DNA from 2 places in the Janibacter sp. UYMM211 genome. Region 2 is predicted to be linked to the other one. Evidence: riboswitches for the same ligand, from Rfam matches in the RefSeq annotation. Region 2 holds a riboswitch; the other holds the start of a gene.
What was found. A riboswitch is a leader RNA that binds a small molecule or an ion and turns the genes downstream of it on or off. The one in region 2 is predicted to bind S-adenosylmethionine.
Positions count from the first base shown of each region.

Region 1: linked by a shared signal. The riboswitch ahead of ABIB53_RS11255 (putative leader peptide) and the one ahead of metX (homoserine O-acetyltransferase MetX) in region 2 are both predicted to bind S-adenosylmethionine.

Region 1 covers NZ_JBEPOY010000004.1:16,894-21,206, forward strand. The annotation lists gene ABIB53_RS11245 (ABC transporter substrate-binding protein) at 1-957, opposite strand, end outside; gene ssuE (NADPH-dependent FMN reductase) at 957-1,538, opposite strand; gene ABIB53_RS11255 (putative leader peptide) at 1,709-1,813, opposite strand; SAM riboswitch class IV at 1,845-1,960, opposite strand; gene ABIB53_RS11260 (alanine/glycine:cation symporter family protein) at 2,101-3,786, opposite strand; gene ABIB53_RS11265 (MATE family efflux transporter) at 3,891-4,313, opposite strand, start outside.
Region 2 covers NZ_JBEPOY010000001.1:256,249-260,561, forward strand. The annotation lists gene ABIB53_RS01155 (RNA polymerase sigma factor) at 1-276, opposite strand, end outside; gene ABIB53_RS01160 (universal stress protein) at 481-882, opposite strand; gene metX (homoserine O-acetyltransferase MetX) at 1,015-2,199, opposite strand; SAM riboswitch class IV at 2,218-2,329, opposite strand; gene ABIB53_RS01170 (DUF4192 domain-containing protein) at 2,380-3,462, opposite strand; gene ABIB53_RS01175 (YkvA family protein) at 3,565-3,999, opposite strand; gene ABIB53_RS01180 (EcsC family protein) at 4,097-4,313, opposite strand, start outside.

The DNA.
Region 1 (4,313 bases), on a different contig from region 2:
GCTGCTCTCCAGCCAGTCCGACCACTGGGTGAAGTCGGTGTCGCTGATGACCCCGCCGCGGGCGGGGATGCCCGTGCTCTTCCAGTACCGCAGGTTGGCGGTCGTCTCGTTGCGGTCGCGCGCCTCGACGATCTGGGTGAAGCGGGCGATGACGTCGGCGCGGGGCGTCGTGCGGGCCCACTCGATGGCCTTCGCGACCCCGGTCGTCAGCTCTCGGGTGGCCTGGGGGTGCTGCGCGATGAAGTCGTCGCGCAGCACGTACTGCCCGCCGTTGATCGGTCCGACGACCTCGGTGTCGCGGAAGAGCTCACGGATGTCGCCCTGGGCCTTCGCGTGGTCCTGGAGGATCCCGCCGAGCGCGCCGGCGTCGACCTGCCCGCGTCGGACGGCCTCCTCGGTGTCGTTGGGCGGCAGGACGACGAGCTGGACCTGGTCGATCTCGCTCTGCGACAGCCCGGACGTCGTCAGCCACGTGTCGATCGCCGCCTCGGTTTGGGCGCCCAGCGTGTTGACCGCGATCTTCTTGCCGACGAGGTCGCGGGGCCGGCGGATGGCGCTGTCCTTGCGGACGTAGACCCCCTGGTAGGACCTCGCGTCCGAGCCGTAGTAGTTGACGACGGCGGTGATCGGGGAGCCCGCCTCGACGAGCTTGACGATGGCGCCCGAGAAGGCGCCGCCGATGTCGGTCTGACCGGTCGCGACGGACTGGATGTCCTGCGGGCCGCTGGTCGTCGCGCCGACGTACTTGAGCTGGACGCGATCGAGGTAGCCGAGGTCGTCGGCGAGCTCGGGCCAGGTGACGGCGTTGGCACTGCCCTGGTAGCGCACGGTCGTGTGCGCTCCCTCCTCCTGCGACTGCGCGTCGCTCGTGGGCAGGGCGCACCCGGCGGCCAGGCTCGTCGTCAGGGCGAGGAGCGCGCCGGCGGACAGGACGGAGCGGCGGGTCGTGGTGCGCATCAGGCCGCCCGCTCCACGCCGTGCGCGCGGTCGGCGGCCGCGACGAGCGATCGCCCGGCGACGCCGTCGAGGAAGACCCGGGTGACCTCGCGAAGGGGGGCGGCGGCGGACTCGTCGAGGAGGATCTCACCGCCGTCGAGCAGGTGCACCTCGTCGGCCCGCACGAACCATCCGGGGGTGATCGCGCTCGGCGCCAGGCTGGCCAGCACCGGCCGCAGCGCGTAGTCGACGGACAGGACGTGCGCGGGGCTGCCTCCGGTGGCCACGGGCAGGACGACCTTGCCGCGCAGCGCGTCCTGGGGCAGCAGGTCGAGGAAGGTCTTGAGCAGACCGCTGTAGGCCGCCTTGTAGACCGGGGTGCTCACGACGACGGCGTCGGCGCTCGCGATCGTCGCGACCGCGGCGGCGACGTCGGGGTGGGTGGTGTCGGCTCGCAGGAGCGGCTCGGCGGGCAGGTCGCGCAGGACGACGGGCAGGGTGAGATGCCCGGCGCGCTGGACCCAGCGCGAGAGGTGGGTGAGCACGCCGTCGGTGCGCGATGTCGTCGACGGACTGCTCGAGATGGTGGCGACGAGAGCCATGGGGATGCCTTCCTGGGCATGGGGGGTCGTCGGACGTCGGCGGGTACCGGACGGCCGTGGTGCGGTGAGGGTGCGGGCGACCCAGGGGCGCTGGGTCAGGGGTGACGGGCACGCCACGCTGACCGGGCCGCGGGGCGACCGGTCGATGGTGGGGTGCTACGTCTGCTGCGTCAGCGGCGACAGAGCGCGCTGCTGACGCGGAGCAGGTCGACGTGCCGTCGCTCGACGTGCCGGCAGCTGCGCCGGCCCGTGGTGCGGGTCGTGTCGGTGCTCATGTGGTGCCCGTCCTCGTCTCGAGGCCGTGGGGCCTCGCGCTTGCCCCTGCCACGTCGGCAGGGGCCAGGTCCTCACCCGGAGCACCCCACCGCGAGATGGAGGGTTGCTGTCCAGCGAGCCGGGGCTTGGCGCTGGAGCTCATGACCTGCGAGGAACCTAGCGCGCGATCAAGTCCTATCGCAACAGTAGGGATTGGTGTCTCGCATCTCGGACCGCCTACGGACGCAGGACGACCCGCCGGCGGTGTGCCGGCGGGTCGTCCTCGTCATGACGTGGGTCGGGCGTGTCAGTCTTCGTCGGCCCGGGCCCCGCCGCGGGCGCGCTCCTCCATGCTCAGCCCGCTGTCGTGAGCCGAGTCGGTGCGCATCTGGGGCAGGTCGCCGGTGTTGCCCTGCTCCTCGCGGATGGCGCTCAGCTCGGCCTCGTCGGCGGCGCCGAGCTCGTAGAGACGTCCGCTGCGCCAGTCGGCCAGGTAGTCGCGCATCTCGCTCTTGAGCTCGGGCAGGAGGAAGTACAGCCCGAGGAGGTTGATGAAGCCGCACATGAAGAGGAAGGCGTCGGTGAGGGTGAGCACCGAGCCGAAGGTGAGCACCGTGCCGATGACCGTGAAGGAGACGAAGATCAGCTTGTAGGTGAGCAGGCTCGGCCGCGACGGGCCGAAGAAGTACTCCCAGGCCTTCTCGCCGTAGTAGCTCCACGTGATGAGCGTGGAGAAGGCGAAGAGCGCCACCATGACGGCGAGGATCACCGGGAACTGCGGCAGGAAGGTGGCGAAGGCGTCGCTGGTGAGGAGCACGCCGTCGGGCGCGCCGCCACCCGCCTTGACCTGGTCGATGCCCTCGCGCCACGACGGCGGGTTCGCGATGACGATGGTCAGGGCGGTCATCGTGCACACGATGACCGTGTCGATGAAGGGCTCGAGGAGGGCGACGAAGCCCTCGGAGACGGGGCGGGTGGTCTTCACGGCCGAGTGCGCGATCGGGGCCGATCCCAGACCGGCCTCGTTGGAGAAGGCCGCGCGCTGGAAGCCGACGATGAGGACGCCGACGAGGCCGCCGAGCCCGGCCTCCGGGGTGAAGGCGCCGCTGACGATGTCGCCGAGGGCGCCGGGGACCTGGCTGATGTTCGAGCCGATGACGAGCAGGCACGCCGCGACGTAGCCGATGCCCATGACCGGGACGAGCTTCGAGGTCACCGCGGCGATCGAGGTGATGCCGCCGAGGATCACCGCGCCGATGAGCGCGGCCAGGGCCAGGCCGAAGACGAGCGCGGACCCGTCGGAGCCGAGGAAGCCGTCGGCGCCACCGGTCACCTCGCGAGCCTGGGCGAAGGTCTGGTTGGCCTGGAACATGTTGCCGCCGCCGACCCCGAAGAAGAAGATCGCGATGGCGAAGGCGCCGGTCATGATCGCGGCGGGGACCCGGCCGAACCGGCCGTACGCGACCGGCAGGTACTTGAAGGGGCCGCCGGAGATCGAGCCGTCGGGGTTGACGGTGCGGTACTTCACGCCAAGCGTGCACTCCGCGAACTTCGTCGCCATGCCGAGCAGACCGCAGACGACCATCCAGAAGGTCGCACCCGCCCCACCGAGGGCGAGAGCCGCGCCGACGCCGGCGATGTTGCCGAGGCCGACGGTGCCGGACAACGCCGACGAGAGAGCCTGGAAGTGCGTGATCTCACCGGGGTCGTCCGGGCGCGAGAACTTGCCGCGGACCACCTCGAGGGACAGCCGCGCGCCGCGCACCTGCACGACGCCGAGGTAGGCCGTGATGATGACGCCCGCGGCGACGAGCCAGAGGACGACGAGGGGCAGCTCGGAGCCCCCGGGGAGCGGGACGGCGTAGAAGACGACGGAGGACAGCCAGTCGGCGAAGGGGCCGACGACGTCGTTGACCGCCTCCTCGAATCCTCGCAGGCCACCGCTGTCAGCGGCAGGGACGGGCAGGACGGACGACGCTTGTGGCGGGGTCATGCCGATCCACGCAACCTTAGTCGTGGGCGCAGATCAACGGGTGAGACCGAGACGTTGCCCGGCTGTGACCCGGGTTCCGGGTCGCGGGCGACCGCGCGGCCGGGTCAGCGGTGGGCGCCGGTGACGAGCCAGGCGTCGCTGCGCAGGCGCCACCACAGCGTCGCCCAGCGCACGAGCATGAAGCCGCTGAAGGCGACCCAGAGGACGACCATCGCCGAGGTCGCCGTGTGCCCCTGGCCCAGGTGGCGGGCGAGCAGGACGAGCGGGACGTAGGCGAGCAGGACGACCGTCGAGGCCCCGGCGAGCCAGCGCCCGTCGCCGGCCCCGATGAGGATGCCGTCGGCGGTGAAGACGAGGCCGGCGAGCGGCTGGCCGATCGCGACGACGAGCAGGCCCGAGGCGATGGAGGCGCGCACCCCGGCGTCTGTCGTGAAGAGGGCGGGGAGCACCTGGTGCCCGGCGAGGACGAGCAGCCCGAGGACGACGCCGGTCCACCAGCCCCACCGCATCATGATCGCGCTCGCGTC
Region 2 (4,313 bases):
CGACTTCGTCGTCGCCTTCTTGGCGGGGGACGCTGCCTTCTTGGTGGCGGTCTTCTTGGTGGTGGTCGGTGGCACGTGGACCTCGATTCCCTGTTCCTTCAGCGTCTGAAGCACAACGCGCATCCGAGGGGCGGTAATCCCGGCCTCGCTCACCGCGGCGGCGACGTCCTCTGCCGTGACGTGGCCGGTGGAGCTGCCCTTGCTGAGCAAGGTCTGCACGGCAGGGTGGGCGAAGTCGCGGGGCAGGGAGTCTGACGTGGTCGAGCGGGGCGACAAGGGTCTACCGGCACCTTCCGTGGCGTGTGAGCGGGCTGGGCCCGCGCCACCGAGGATGCATCTGGAGCAGGGTGACTGCCTCCGGAGCAGGTGGCGCCTGGGCGCTCGGCCGCGGGCTTGATCACCATTATAAGTCGAGAGCACGCGAAGGGCCCACGCGACCGTGCGCATGGGCCCTTCGGCGGTGCTGCAGAGCGTCTCGCGTCAGGCGTCAGCCTTCACCGCGAGGACGGGGCACGGGGCGTCGAGGAGCACCCGCTGGGCGTTGGAGCCGAGGATGAGCTTGCCGACGGGGGTGCGGCGGCGCAGCCCGATGACGATGAGCTCGGCATCGGTCTCCTCCGCGACGGCGATGAGGTCCTCGGCCGGCTCCTTGCCGCGCACGAGACCACGCACGTCGACGTCGACGCCGCTGCCGGCGAGGTCGTCGCGCACCCCCTGGAGGGTGGCCTCCTGGGAGGCGGCGTTGTCACCGGTGAAGCCCGAGCCGCCGCGGTCGGAGTGCACGACGACGAGGGGTCGCCCGCGCAGCTTCGCCTCCTCGACCGCACGGTCGAGGGCGGCGCGTCCCTCTTTGGTCGAGACGTAACCAACGACGATCGTCATCTGCGACTCCTTGTCCATGGCTGGTAGTTGCCGCAGACGCTACACCGCGAGCGCGGTGCCGCACGGGCAAGAGGACGGGGCGCGCCGGACGCGTCAGCGGTGCCGGTCGAGGCCGTCGTCGGCGTCTCGGCGTCAGCCGTCGAGGGCTTCGCGCACGATCGTCGCGACCTGCTCGATCTCGGTGAGGAAGCCGTCGTGCCCCGACCGGCTCGTGACGAGCCGCTGGAGCGTGCCCGGGCGCAGCGCGGCGACCTCGTCGGTGAGCCGTGGGGGGTAGAGCCGGTCGCTGTCGACGGCCGCCACCGTGAGCCGCCCGGGGTAGGCCCGCAGCGCCGACTCGAGACCGCCCCGGTCACGCCCGACGTCGTGGGAGTTCATCGCCTCGGTGAGCACGACGTAGGAGTTGGCGTCGAAGCGACCGGCGAGCTTGGTGCCGTGGTGCTCGAGATAGCTCTCGACGGCGAAGGGGGCGTCGGCCCCCTCGGCCTGCCCGCGCCGCCCGAAGCGGTCGTGCAGCTCGATCTCGCTGCGGTAGGTGACGTGGGCGACCTGGCGCGCGATGCTCAGACCGGCGTCGGGGCCCTCGGGCTGCCCGTAGTAGTCGCCCCCGGCGAAGTGGGGGTCGTTGCGGATCGCCATGACCTGGGCCTGCGACCACCCGATCTGCTCCGCCGTCGCGTACGGGGTGCTCGCGAGCACGACGGCCCGCTCGACCCGCTCGGGCTCCGAGAGCGCCCACTCCAGGGCGCGCATGCCGCCCATCGAGCCGCCGACGACCGCGGCCCACCGGGTGACGCCGAGGGCGTCGGCGAGCAGGACCTCCGCGGCCACCTGGTCGCGGATCGTCACCGCTGGGAAGCGCGAACCCCACGGGGCGCCGTCCGGGGCCGGCGAGCTCGGGCCGGTGCTGCCCTGGCACCCGCCGAGCACGTTGGGCGCGACGACGAAGTAGCGGTCGGTGTCGACCGGCGCGCCGGGACCGACCATGCCCTCCCACCACCCGGGCGTCGGGTGACCGGGGCCGCTCGGCCCGACGACGTGGCTGTCGCCGGTGAGGGCGTGCTCGACGAGGACGGCGTTGGAGCCGTCCGGGGCGAGCTCGCCCCACGTCTCGTAGGCGATCCGGACCTCGGGCAGCCGTGCGCCGCGCTCGAGGTCGAGCGGTCCGAGGTCGGCGAAGACCCGGCCGCCGGGGTCGTCGCCCTCGCGCCAGGCCGCGCTCGGGCGCGCCGGGCCTGCCGCGCGGGCGGGCACCGAGGTGGGGATGGGGGTGCCCGGTCGATCTGCACCGGGTCGGACGAATGACGTCACGCTCATGACGGATGCGCTCCTGCAGCCTCGCTCTTGCACGCACCGGGTCGGTGCGGCCAGGTCATCACCCGGGGCACCCCATCGCGAGGAGGGTTGCCGCCCAGCAAGCCGGCGCTTGACGCTGGGTCTCATGACCTGCCCGAAGTGTAACGAGGCGCCGTGGGCGGGGCCACGGGCGTCTCACCCTCAGGCGGCGGGCAACCGGATGCCGTGCGTCACGAGCTGGTCGAGCAGCACCGCGAGCCGGTAGCGGGGGTCGGCCCGCAGGGCTGCCTCGAGGGCGACGCCGGCCAGGGCACCGCTGCCGGACCACCAGGCGACCTGCCCGACGACGGTGAGCAGCGCCGCGCTGCGCGGCTCGGGCACCCGGCGCGCCACGCCGCACAGCCGGTCGAGCAGGGCCTCGACGTCGAGCGCCGCCTCGTCGGCGAGCGCCGGTGCGCCGTCGAGCGCCGGTGCGCCGTCGACCTCTCCCCCGCCGCTGCCCGCCGCGCCGTGGGCCCACGTGCAGCAGCGCGCTGCCGCGGCGGCGGCGCGCAGGTCGTCGGGGTCGATGCCGGGCACCGCGTCCGGCCCGGGGGTGAGGACGGCGAGGAGGGCGTCGCGCCAGGCCCGGTCGCGCAACGACACGACGAGATCGACGACGACCTCGTCGTCGAGGTCGTCGACCGGCTCACGGGCGCTGAGCACGGCCGTCCAGGCGGAGATCGCCCGGGCCCGACCCCGGGGCCCCTTCGGACGGTGGGCCAGGAGAGTCTCGACACGCGTGCTGCACGGGTGGGTCCCCGCGGCGACCTGCTCCGCGAGGTCCGATCGCGTCCGCAGGGGCGCCCGCCCGTGCGCGACGAGCGCGGCGACACCGGGCACCCTGCTCGCCTCGGGGAGCACGACGCCGTCCTCCTCCCACCCCTCGACGTCGCGGTCCGGCGAGTGCCACCGTCCGTCGCGCACGACGACGACCGGGCTGCACCCGATGACGCCTCGGTCGACGAGATCCGCGAGGACGGCGCGCATCCGGGCGGAGGCGCCGGACCGGGTCTCGTAGGCGACGGCGACCACCGCGCGGGCCCGGGTCTGCACGACCTGCCCGACCATCTGGCGCACGGCGCGCTCGGCATGCTCGTCGGGGACGATGTCGCAGCGCTGGATCAGCCCGACGCGTCGCCCGTCGAGGGCGAGCAGGACGAGCGAGTCCTCGGGGTGGAAGCCGAGGAGATAGGGCGCCATGACGGCGATGTCGACAGGGGTGCGGGCTCGGACGGTCTCCATGACCGCACGCTGCCCGGTGGCACGGGCTGCCGTCAGGCCGTCGGGGCGCCCTGTGGACGACGGCTGCGCGGCGGGCGCGCCTGTGGACGACGCACGGGGCCGTCAGTCGCGGACGACCTCGGAGGGCACGGTCGTCGACGTCGCGTAGGCGGATGCGGGGCCCGACGCGTGGCCCGATGCGTAGGCATGGGCACCGGGAGCGGGCGAGCCGGCCTGCTCCCAGGCGATGAAGTCCTCGGTCTCGCGCACGAGCGACACGGCGAGCCAGGACAGGATGACCGCGTCGTCGACGAGGCCGACGACGAGGAGCAGCCCCTCCGGCACGACGTCGATCGGCGAGACGACGTAGCCGAGGCCGAGGAGCATGAGGGTGAGCTGCCCGCTGCTCATCCCCTGGTAGCGCCCGCTGCGGACCGCGCGCACGAGGCGCGGCAGCGCGAGCACCCGCTGGAGCAGGCTGGGCGTGCCGGGACGGGTGGCGCTGCGGACGGCGCCGGCGAGGTTCGCGGCGGCGTGCATGCGGTGTCGTCGGGCCATCGGGCTCCTCCTGGTGAAGGTCCGGGCCGGTCTGGGGCCGGCCGCGAGGAGTAGAACGAGCAGGCGACCCGGAGGATTCCCCCGGGTCGCCCGGTGGTCACGCGGCGGGCGGGAACTCCGTGCGCACGTGGTCGGCGAGCTGCTTGAGCAGCCATGTGTCCATGCCCGCTCCGACGGCCCCGCCGACGACCGGCACCGACTTGCCGAAGCGGGAGAAGGACTTGCGCCCCGCCGTCGACAGGATCCGGAAGCCGACGGCCTTGTTGACGACCATGAGGGCCGGCCCCGGGAGGCGCTGCGCGGCGAGGTTGGTC